2 regions of the Geodermatophilus sp. Leaf369 genome follow, and region 2 is predicted to be linked to the other one. Evidence: riboswitches for the same ligand, from Rfam matches in the RefSeq annotation. Region 2 holds a riboswitch; the other holds the start of a gene.
What was found. Region 2 has a riboswitch for cyclic di-AMP ahead of ASG36_RS01630 (C40 family peptidase). Riboswitches for the same ligand answer to the same signal wherever they lie in the genome.

Region 1 (4,895 bases), on a different contig from region 2:
GCCACCAGCCCCCGGGAGCCGGCGGCGACCAGCAGGTGCGCAGCGGCGTCGCCCCCCGCCGAGTGCCCCCAGACGGTGACGTTCCCGGGGTCGCCGCCGAAGCCGGTGACCGCCCGCTGCACCCACCGCAGCGCCTCCAGCTGGTCGAGCAGGCCCAGGTTGGCCGGGCGGTCCCCGCCGTCCCCGACGAAGCCGAGCACCCCGAGCCGGTACGTCACCGCCACGACCACCACCCGCTGCTCGCACACCATCGCGGTCGGGTCGTACACCGGGAGGTCGCCGGCGCCGGACACGTAGGACCCGCCGTGCAGCCACACCAGCACCGGCAGGTCCTCGCCGGGGACGACGTCGGCGGGGGCGGTCACCGACAGCCGCAGACAGTCCTCGTCGGCCCCGAGGCCGGCGGACAGGCCGGGCAGCACCTGGTCCAGCAGCGGCACCGGCAGCTGCGGGCAGGCGGGCGCGGGCCGGGTCGCGTCGAGCGGCGTGGTCGACGGCGGCTCGGCGACCGGTGCCTGGAAGCGCCCGGCCCGGGCGTACCGGATGCCCGTCGCCCGGAGCACGGCACCGTCCCGCCGGGCCCGCACCGGACCGACCGGGGTGTCGACGACGTGCAGCTCAGCGGCCTGCTGGTCCGGCCCGGTGTCCTGGTGCGGGGAGCTCACGACGGGGCACCCTACGAGCCCCGTCGGCCCCGTCGCACAGTCCGGACACAGGTGTCCACGGGGACGGAAGTGGTTGCATCGTCGAACTCCGGCCCGGAGCGGACTACCATGTCCAGTGAGTCAGGAACGGCGATGCCGCTCCCGCCCCCCACTCCAGCTCCGGCGGTACCCACCGCCCTGCCCGGCCGGCCCCTCCGCGCAGACGCCCCGCGTCGTCGCGATGCCGCATGTTCTGAACGAGAGAGGCGAGATGACCCAGACCGTCGTCGACGAGAACACCCCCGAGACCGCTCCCGCTCCCACCGCGGGTCGAGCCGGAGCCCGCCTGGCGGGCGACCACGTCGAGGCCGTCCAGATCGCCCCCACGGAGACCGACGAGGACACCGACTCGACGGACACCCCGGAGGAGGAGGACAAGAACGCCGCTCCCGCCGGGTCCTTCGAGTGGGACGAGGAGGAGTCGCTCGCGCTGCAGAAGGCGCGCAAGGACGCCGCGATGGCGACCTCGACCGACGCCGTCCGCGCCTACCTCAAGCTGATCGGCCGCGTCGCGCTGCTGACCGCCGAGCAGGAGGTGGACCTGGCCCGCCGGATCGAGGCCGGGCTCTACGCCACCCACAAGCTGGCCGACACCGACACCAAGGTGTCCACGACCATGCGGCGCGACCTGAACTGGATCATCCGGGACGGCGAGCGCGCCAAGAACCACCTGCTCGAGGCCAACCTGCGCCTCGTGGTCTCCCTCGCCAAGCGGTACACCGGCCGCGGCATGGCCTTCCTGGACCTGATCCAGGAGGGCAACCTGGGCCTGATCCGCGCGGTGGAGAAGTTCGACTACACCAAGGGCTTCAAGTTCTCGACCTACGCGACGTGGTGGATCCGCCAGGCGATCACCCGCGCGATGGCCGACCAGGCCCGCACCATCCGCATCCCGGTGCACATGGTCGAGGTCATCAACAAGCTGGGCCGCATACAGCGCGAGATGCTCCAGGAGCTGGGCCGCGAGCCCACCCCGGAGGAGCTGGCCAAGGAGATGGACATCACCCCGGACAAGGTGCTGGAGATCCAGCAGTACGCCCGGGAGCCCATCTCGCTGGACCAGACCATCGGCGACGAGGGCGACAGCCAGCTCGGTGACTTCATCGAGGACTCCGAGGCCGTCGTGGCCGTGGACGCCGTCAGCTACGGCTTCATGCAGGAGCAGCTCACCGGGGTCCTGCAGACCCTGTCCGAGCGCGAGGCCGGCGTCGTCCGGCTGCGCTTCGGCCTCACCGACGGCCAGCCGCGCACGCTGGACGAGATCGGTCAGGTCTACGGCGTGACGCGTGAGCGGATCCGCCAGATCGAGTCCAAGACGATGTCCAAGCTGCGCCACCCCAGCCGCTCGCAGGTCCTGCGCGACTACCTCGACTGAGCAGTTGGCACCTCGCACCACCCGCTCCGGCACCACCGGCCCGAAGGCGCCGGTGGTGCCGTCGCGTGTGGGCACCGTCGACCTGGCCGACGTCGACCTCGAGCAGCTGGTCACCGGCGTCTCGGTGCGCGGGGACGCCGACGAGCTGCACGCCGAGGACGTCGAGGTCGTCGCGGCCCGGTTCGCCGACCTGCGGCTGATCGGGGGCCGGCTGGGCCGGGCCCGGTTCACCGACCTGGAGGTCGAGGCCTGCGACCTCTCCGGGCTGGACCTGGGCGAGGCGCAGTGGCAGCGGGTCGCGGTCGGGGAGAGCCGGCTCGCCGGGGTGTCGCTGGCCGGCGCCGGGCTGCGCGACGTGGCGTTCACGCAGGTGCGCGGCGCCCGTCTCGACGCCCGGTTCGCCACCCTGCGGGCGGTCCGGTTCACCGGCTGCGACCTCACCGAGGCCGATCTCACCGCCGCCTCCCTCGACGGCGTGGAGTTCGTCGACTGCCGGCTCGCCCAGGCCCGGTTCGCCCAGGCCACCCTGGTGCGCACCTCGTTCACCGGCTGCGACCTCTCGGCCGTGCAGGGCGTCACCGGGCTGCGGGACGGCGTCGTGGACGCAGCGACCCTGACGACGCTGGCGCCCGCGCTGGCCGCGGCGGCGGGCATCGCCGTCCGCTGACGTCGTGCGCGAGCACCGTCACCTGACGAAAACGCGCGTCGGCATTGGCAGGAGCCGGTGCCCCGGCTACCGTGGCCGGGTCCGACCGACCGTCACGTCCCCACCCGGGGAGCCCGGTCGGACGCCGCTGAGTCGCCTTCGGGCGAGCCGGGGACCCACCGATCCACTGGGGTGAATCCCGCGCTCCGGACCTCCGTCCGGTGTGCAGGTAGGGCTGCTTCCGCCCGAACCCGTCAGCTGACCTGGTAGGCGGCACGTCGGAAGACACCTGCCCCACGGAGCCACCGCACCCATGGAACCCTGCTCCACCTCGAGCACCACCCGCACGGGATCGACCGCCTCCGGGCGTGGTCGCGCCACCGGCACCGCGTTCCGGATCGCCGCCCTCCGCCGCCGCCCGAGCCTGTACCTCGGCGTCGTCGCTGCCGGCGCGCTGATCGCCAACGTCGTGCTCTCCTCCGCTCCGGCCGAGCAGGCCGACGCGTCGGCCGCCGCCTCCCAGCCGGCCAGCGTCGCCCAGCAGCTGGGCCTCAGCGCCGACCCCGCCTCGCTGGACACCGAGCGCAGCATCGCCGCCCTCCAGGACATGGCCGCCAGCCGCAGCACCCGCGAGGACCAGCAGACCGCCGCGCAGCAGGTCCAGGCCGCCGCCGACCAGGCCGTGCTGGACGCGCAGGCCGCCGAGGCCGCAGCTGCCGCCGCTGCCCAGGCCGAAGCGGCCGCTGCCGCCGAGGCCGAGGCTGCTGCCGCCGCCGAGGCCGCCGCGTCGTCCCCGTCCTCGTCCTCCGCCGGGTCGGGCGCGGTCACCGCGTCCTCGTCGACCTCGGCCAGCTCGGTCGCCCGGATCTCCAACACCTCCGGCCCGGTGGCCTCCTCGGTGCGGGCCGCCGCCGACGCCGTGGTGAGCAACGTGCCCGGCGCCGGGAGCATCACCCTGGGCGGCACCCGGCCCAGCGCCACCGACCCCGGCGGCCACCCGTCGGGCAGGGCGCTGGACTACATGGTGATGACCGATCAGAGCCTCGGTGACGCGATCGTGGCCTACCACATCGCGCACTGGGACGAGCTCGGCGTGGACTACCTGATCTACGAGCAGCGCTACCTCGGGTCGCCCAACGGCTCCTGGTCGATGATGGAGGACCGCGGCGGCACGACCGCGAACCACTTCGACCACGTGCACGTGAACTACCGCTGACCCAGCGCGCCCCGGGCCCGTCCTCCTCGTGGGGGCGGGCCCGGCTGCGTCTCAGCGCACCACGTGCAGCGGGTACGGCGGTGGCGGGAGCGGTCTCCGCCGCGGGCCGGTGACCCGGTCGATCGCCCGCCGCCAGGCCGGACGGCGGCCCTCCAGAGCAGTGATCCGCTCCTCGAGGGCGACCAGCCCGACGGTGGGGGAGGGCGCGGCGCCCAGGTGCGCCAGCTCGGTGGACAGCGCCCCGATGAGCTGCGCGGTCGCCGCACCGGTCAGGTGCACCGTGCCCACGCAGGTGCTCTCCCGCCAGACGCTGAGGTTCACCACCCCGAGCTCGGGGTGGTGGGTGACCCGGACCCCGCGGCCCAGGCCGCGGCGGTCCAGCACCCAGCCACCGGGACGGTGGGTCTGCGGGGAGGCCGTCATGGGGGAACGGTCCTGGTCGGGGGCCCGTCCGTCAACCGCAGCAGCCCCACCGGCCTCGCCGGGGGTCAGGTGCCGCAGTAGGTGGTGTACGCGCCGAAGTCGGTCGGGGCCGGCTCGGTGTACCGCTCGTCCCCGGGCCGGACGTCGAACGGCGAGGTCACTGCAGCGACCAGCCGGGTGAACGGCTCGAGGTCGCCGTCGGTGGCTGCCACGAGGGCCTCCTCGACCAGGTGGTTGCGCGGGACGACCGCGGGGTTGACCCGGTCCATCGCGTCGGCGTCCGGACCGACAGCGCGCCAGCGGGCCAGCCACTCGTCGATCGCGGCCAGGTCGAGCACCAGCTCGCGCACCGGCTCCACGTCCCCGCGGGCGGCCTGCCCCAGGGCCCGGAAGAAGGTGGTGTGATCGGGGTGGGCGGCCTGGAGCAGCGCCTGGAGGTCTCGGACCAGCGGGCCGGCGACGTCGTCGGCCAGGCCGGCGGGCAGCCCGGTCTTGGCCCGCATGCGCCCGGCCCAGGCAGCCTCGTAGGCG
Region 2 (4,895 bases):
AGCACGCTGATGTAGGGCGGGATGTCGCGGCCGGGGTCGACCAGGGTCTGGAACTCCCCGACCACCTCCCCGGCCCGGACCTTGACCGCGCCGATCTCGGTGATCGCGTCGGTGTGCGCGGAACCGCCGGTGGTCTCCAGGTCGACGACCACGAAGGTCACCTCGGCGAGCGGGGTGCCCAGGTCGTCGATCGACACCTGCTCGAAGCGACGCGGGAGCACGGGCTGGGGGAGGAGTGGACCGGGCACGTCGCGGACGCTAGGTCGGGGGTCCGACAGTCCTGGCCCCGACGCGCCGTCGGGTCGAACACACGTGCGGGTGAGGTGCGCCCTCCCCGCGGGCGTGGCGGGCATCACCCCGGCACTGTCCGCTCGTTGTGCCCGGAGGTCGACGACGCCGTCGCCGCGGGTGAGCAGGAGGTGGACGGGGTGCGACGTCGTCGGGTGTCCTCGGTGCTGGTCGTCGGGACGGTGCTCGCCGTGCTCGGCCTGGGCGCCCCCACCGCCACGGCGGCCCCCAGCTCGCAGCCCGGTGGCACCACCGGTGTCCTGGACAGCGCCGAGCTCACCGACCTGCAGACCCGGGCCGCGGAGGTGCAGGGCGACCTGCAGGAACGCCAGGCCGCCGTGGCTGCCGCCCAGACCGAGCTCGCCCGGGCCCAGCAGGCCGCGGACGCCGCCGCGACCCGGGTGGCCGCTGCCGAGACGGCCCTGGCGACCGAGCAGGTCGCCGTCGGCCGCTACGCCGCCGCCGTCTACCGGGACGGCGGCGCCCCGACGGCGCTCTCCCTGTTGCTGTCGGGCAGCGACCCCGGCGACGTCGTGGCGGCGATGGGCTACCTGGACCTCGTCGACGACGCCGCCGACGACGTGCTCACCGCGGCTGCCGCCCAGCGGCAGGCCGCGCTGGCCGAGCAGGCAGCCGCCGACCAGGCCCTGGCCGGCAGTGCGGCCCAGGCCGACCAGGTCGCGGCCCAGGTGGGCGAGCTGGAGGCCGCGGCGTCGGCGGTGACCGCGGACCTGGACCGGGCCCTGGGCGCGGTGGACCGCCAGCTGGCGCAGCTGCAGGCCGAACAGGTGGAGGTCAACGCCCGGACGGCGGCCAACTGGCAGGCCTACGTCGACTCGCTCACCGCGGCCGGGGTCGCCCTGCCGCCGGCGGCCGCCCTGCAGGACCCGGCGGCCGGCGTTCCCGCGGGGCTGGCGCCGGTGGGCGGCTCGACCGGGGCGGCCCAGCCCGGGGCCGCGCAGCTGCCCCGCCAGCCCAGCTCGCTGCTGGTGCTGCCGGCCGAGACGGTCGCCGCGGTCAGCACCGCGATGGGCGCTCTCGGCCTGCCCTACGCGCCGGGCACGGCGGGCCCGGCGTCCTACGACTGCGGGTCTCTCGTCCAGGCCTCCTACGCCGCCGGCGGGATCGCGCTGCCGGCGACGCAGGGCGAGTTGTTCGCCACGACCACGCCGGTGGCCACGGCCGACGTGCTGCCCGGCGACCTGGTCTTCCTGGGGACGGCGGAGTCCGGTCTGGGCCACGTGGGGATCGCCCTGGACCCGCAGACCATGCTCGCCGCCGACGGACGGGCCGGTGCCGTGGTGGTCCGCTCGGTGCCCGTCGACCAGCTGCTCGGGATCGGCCGACCCAGCCTGCCGCCCCGGGCGGCGGTCGCCGTGCCGGGCGCCACGGCCGGTGCGCTGCCGGTGGAGTGCGGCAACTCCCTCTACCCGGCCAGCTACGACGGCAGCCGGTCGTGGGGCGGCTACCCCAACGGGCTGATCCCGCCCTCGGCGCTGTGTCCCCTGGGCGTGGCCGGCCACGCGCTGCGGTGTGACGCCGCGGCGGCCTGGCGGGCCCTGTCGGCGGCCTTCGCCGGCCGGTTCGGCAGCCCGCTGTGCATCACCGACTCCTACCGCGGCTACGCCGCGCAGGTGACGCTCTACGGCCAGAAGCCGGCGCTGGCGGCGGTGCCCGGCACGAGCAACCACGGGTGGGGCCTGGCGGTCGACCTGTGCGGCGGCGTGGAGTCCTACGGGACGGCGCAGTACGCCTGGATGGTGGGCAACGCCGGGCGCTTCGGCTTCGTGCACCCGACCTGGGCCGACCAGGGCAACGGCCGCGAGGAGCCCTGGCACTGGGAGTTCGCCGGGACCTGAGCGGGCGGGTGTGCACCTGCGCACCCGGAAATGTCGGTGGGGACACCTAGCGTCCGCGGCGACGGACCGACCGGTCCTGCGACCGCCGCCAGGAGGCACCGTGCTCATCGACTGCGACACCTGCACCGTCCGAGGCCAGGGGTGCGACGACTGCGTCGTCACCGTGCTGCTCGGGGCCCCGCCGGGGTGGCGGGGGAGCGACCCGACCGTGGTGCCGATGACCCGGCGGCCGGCGGTGGGCCACCCCCGGGAGGACGTGGTGGCCGACCTGGGCAGCGCCTGGGTGTCCGGGCCGACCGACACGCCCGGCGGGTCCGGTTCTCCCGCTCTCGGGGTGGTCGTGGAGCTCGACGACGTCGAGCGTCGCGCGGTCCGGGCGTTGGCAGAGGTTGGACTGGTCCCGCCACTGCGGCACCAACCCCCGACGAGGCGCGAGGTCGGCTGAGTGGGGGCACGCCGCGCTCCCGTCGAGCTGGGCAGAACGTGCCGAAGCAGAGCGGTCCGAAATGGCACCTCCTGTGCGTTCGGGGTCCGGATCGACCTCTCCACGGAGGTCCCCGGCGTCGATACGGTGGGGTCGTCCGGTCGGCTGGACGTCGCCCCACCGGGTGACACCGACCGGTCACCGCCGAACTGCCCACCCTCCGGGGCGGGCGGACCGGGGACCCACCGCAGCACTGGGGTGAGTTCTCCGCGGGCGCCACGAACGGTGGTGCGTGCGGGGATAGGGCGTCGTCTTCCTGCCCGAACCCGTCAGCTAACCCGGTAGGCGGTCGAGGAGGATGAGGAGCACGCGCACACGTGTCGTCCCACCGCACCGCCCGAGGACCGATCCCGTCCTCGACCACCCGCCCGCACATCCCCGCGGCGTTGATCGTCCCGGCGCTCCCCGACCTGCCGACCGGTCCGCGGCGCACCCGTCTCTCCGGTCGCCTCGGCCGCGGGATGCTGCTCGGCGCCGTCGCCGGGCTGACCCTCACCGTCCTGCCGGGCACCGCCTACGCGGCGCCGGGTGACCCGGGCACCGCTGCCACCGGGGCCACCGGGTCCACCACCGAGGCCACCACCCCCGAGCAGGCCACCGCACTGGTCGCCGAGGCCAACCACCAGCTCGAGGTCGTCACCGAGCAGGTCAACGACGCACAGGTGCAGCTCGCCGACCACCAGGCCGCCGCAGCCTCCGCCGCGCAGGCCGTCACCGCCGCGCAGACCCAGTTGGCCACGCTCAGCACCCAGCTCGACACGGTCGCCCGCAGTGCGTACACGACCAACCCCTCCAGCTTCAGCGCGCTGATGACCAGCAGCTCACCCGAGGACTTCCTGGCCCAGGTCAGCACCCTGGACGTCATCGCCGGGCACACCAACGACCTGGTCACCCAGGTCGCCGCGGCCGGCCGCACCGCGACCGAGGCGCAGACCGCCGCCGACCAGGCCGCCGCCACCGCGCAGCAGGCCCTGGACACCGTCACCGCCCAGCAGGCCGACCTGCAGGAGCAGATCGCGGCCTACCAGGCGCAGTACGCGGCCCTGACCGCCGCGCAGCAGCAGGTCGTCGTGACCGCGCACAGCGGCCCCGAGGTGGAGGCACCGGCGACCGTGGTCGCCGACGGCGCCGCGGCGCAGACGATCGTGGACACCGCGATGGCCCAGCGCGGCGACCCCTACGTGTGGGGTGCCGGCGGCCCGAGCAGCTTCGACTGCTCCGGCCTGACGTCCTACGCCTACGCCGCCGCCGGCATCTCCCTGCCGCACTCCAGCGCGGCCCAGGCGCGGATGGGCAGCCCGGTCGCCCGCGGGGACCTGCAGCCCGGTGACCTCGTGTACTTCTACAGCCCGGTCAGCCACATCGGGATCTACATCGGCAACGGGATGATGGTGCACGCCCCCACCTCCGGTGACGTGGTCAAGGTCGGCAGCGTGGACATGTCCGGCTACGCAGGAGCGCGCCGGCTCGTCTGAGGCGCGGCACCGACGGGGACGCACAGCCGGGCTTCCTAGGATCACCGGCGTGGGTCCCCGTCGTCGTGCCCTGCTCACCGCTGCCGTCCTCGGCGTCGCCCTGGTGGTGGTGCTGTGGGTGCGGATCCCGTGGGCGGCCACCCCCGAGGTCACCGACCCCACCGGCGGGCTGACCGCCGACCAGCTCTCCCGCGCCGACGCCTTCGTCGGGGCCCTGCGGCCGGCGTCGCTGGCGAACCTGGCGCTGGGCCTCCTCGTCGCCGGGGTCCTGGGTCTGACCCCGCTGGGCGCCCGGCTGGTCACCGCCGTGGCGCGCCCGCTCGGCGGCGGCTGGGTGTGGCGGGTGCTCCTGGGCACCGTGGCGCTGACCGTGGTGGGCAGGCTGGTCTCCCTCCCGCTGTCGGCCTACGGCGAGGTGGTCCGGCACCGGTACGGCCTGTCCACCCGCAGCTGGCCGCTGTGGGCCCGGGACGTCGCGGTGGACACCGGGATCACCGCGGGACTCACCGCGCTCGGCATGCTGCTGCTGGTCGGGCTCGCCCGCCGGGCGCCCCGCACCTGGTGGGCCTGGGCCGGGGCGGGTGCGGCCGGGCTGGTCGTGGCCGGGTCGTTCCTCTACCCGGTGGTCATCGAGCCGGCGTTCAACTCCTTCACCCCGTTGCCGGCCTCCCAGCTGCGCACCGACCTGCTCGACCTGGCCGAGCAGTCCGGCTCCCCGGTGCAGGACGTGCTGGTCGCCGATGCCAGCCGGCGCACCACCGCGCTCAACGCCTACGTCTCCGGGTTCGG

Region 1: linked by a shared signal. The riboswitch ahead of ASG36_RS22015 (hypothetical protein) and the one ahead of ASG36_RS01630 (C40 family peptidase) in region 2 are both predicted to bind cyclic di-AMP.

The regions. Positions count from the first base shown of each region.
Region 1 covers NZ_LMQA01000004.1:2,186-7,080, reverse strand. The annotation lists gene ASG36_RS16390 (carboxylesterase family protein) at 1-665, opposite strand, end outside; gene ASG36_RS16385 (RNA polymerase sigma factor) at 916-2,079, shown strand; gene ASG36_RS16380 (pentapeptide repeat-containing protein) at 2,147-2,746, shown strand; cyclic di-AMP (ydaO/yuaA leader) riboswitch at 2,862-3,014, shown strand; gene ASG36_RS22015 (hypothetical protein) at 3,039-3,941, shown strand; gene ASG36_RS16370 (hypothetical protein) at 3,993-4,364, opposite strand; gene ASG36_RS16365 (YdiU family protein) at 4,430-4,895, opposite strand, start outside.
Region 2 covers NZ_LMQA01000001.1:335,918-340,812, reverse strand. The annotation lists gene ASG36_RS01645 (DEDD exonuclease domain-containing protein) at 1-248, opposite strand, end outside; gene ASG36_RS01640 (M15 family metallopeptidase) at 375-2,147, shown strand; gene ASG36_RS01635 (hypothetical protein) at 2,248-2,592, shown strand; cyclic di-AMP (ydaO/yuaA leader) riboswitch at 2,764-2,933, shown strand; gene ASG36_RS01630 (C40 family peptidase) at 2,949-4,106, shown strand; gene ASG36_RS01625 (M48 family metallopeptidase) at 4,156-4,895, shown strand, end outside.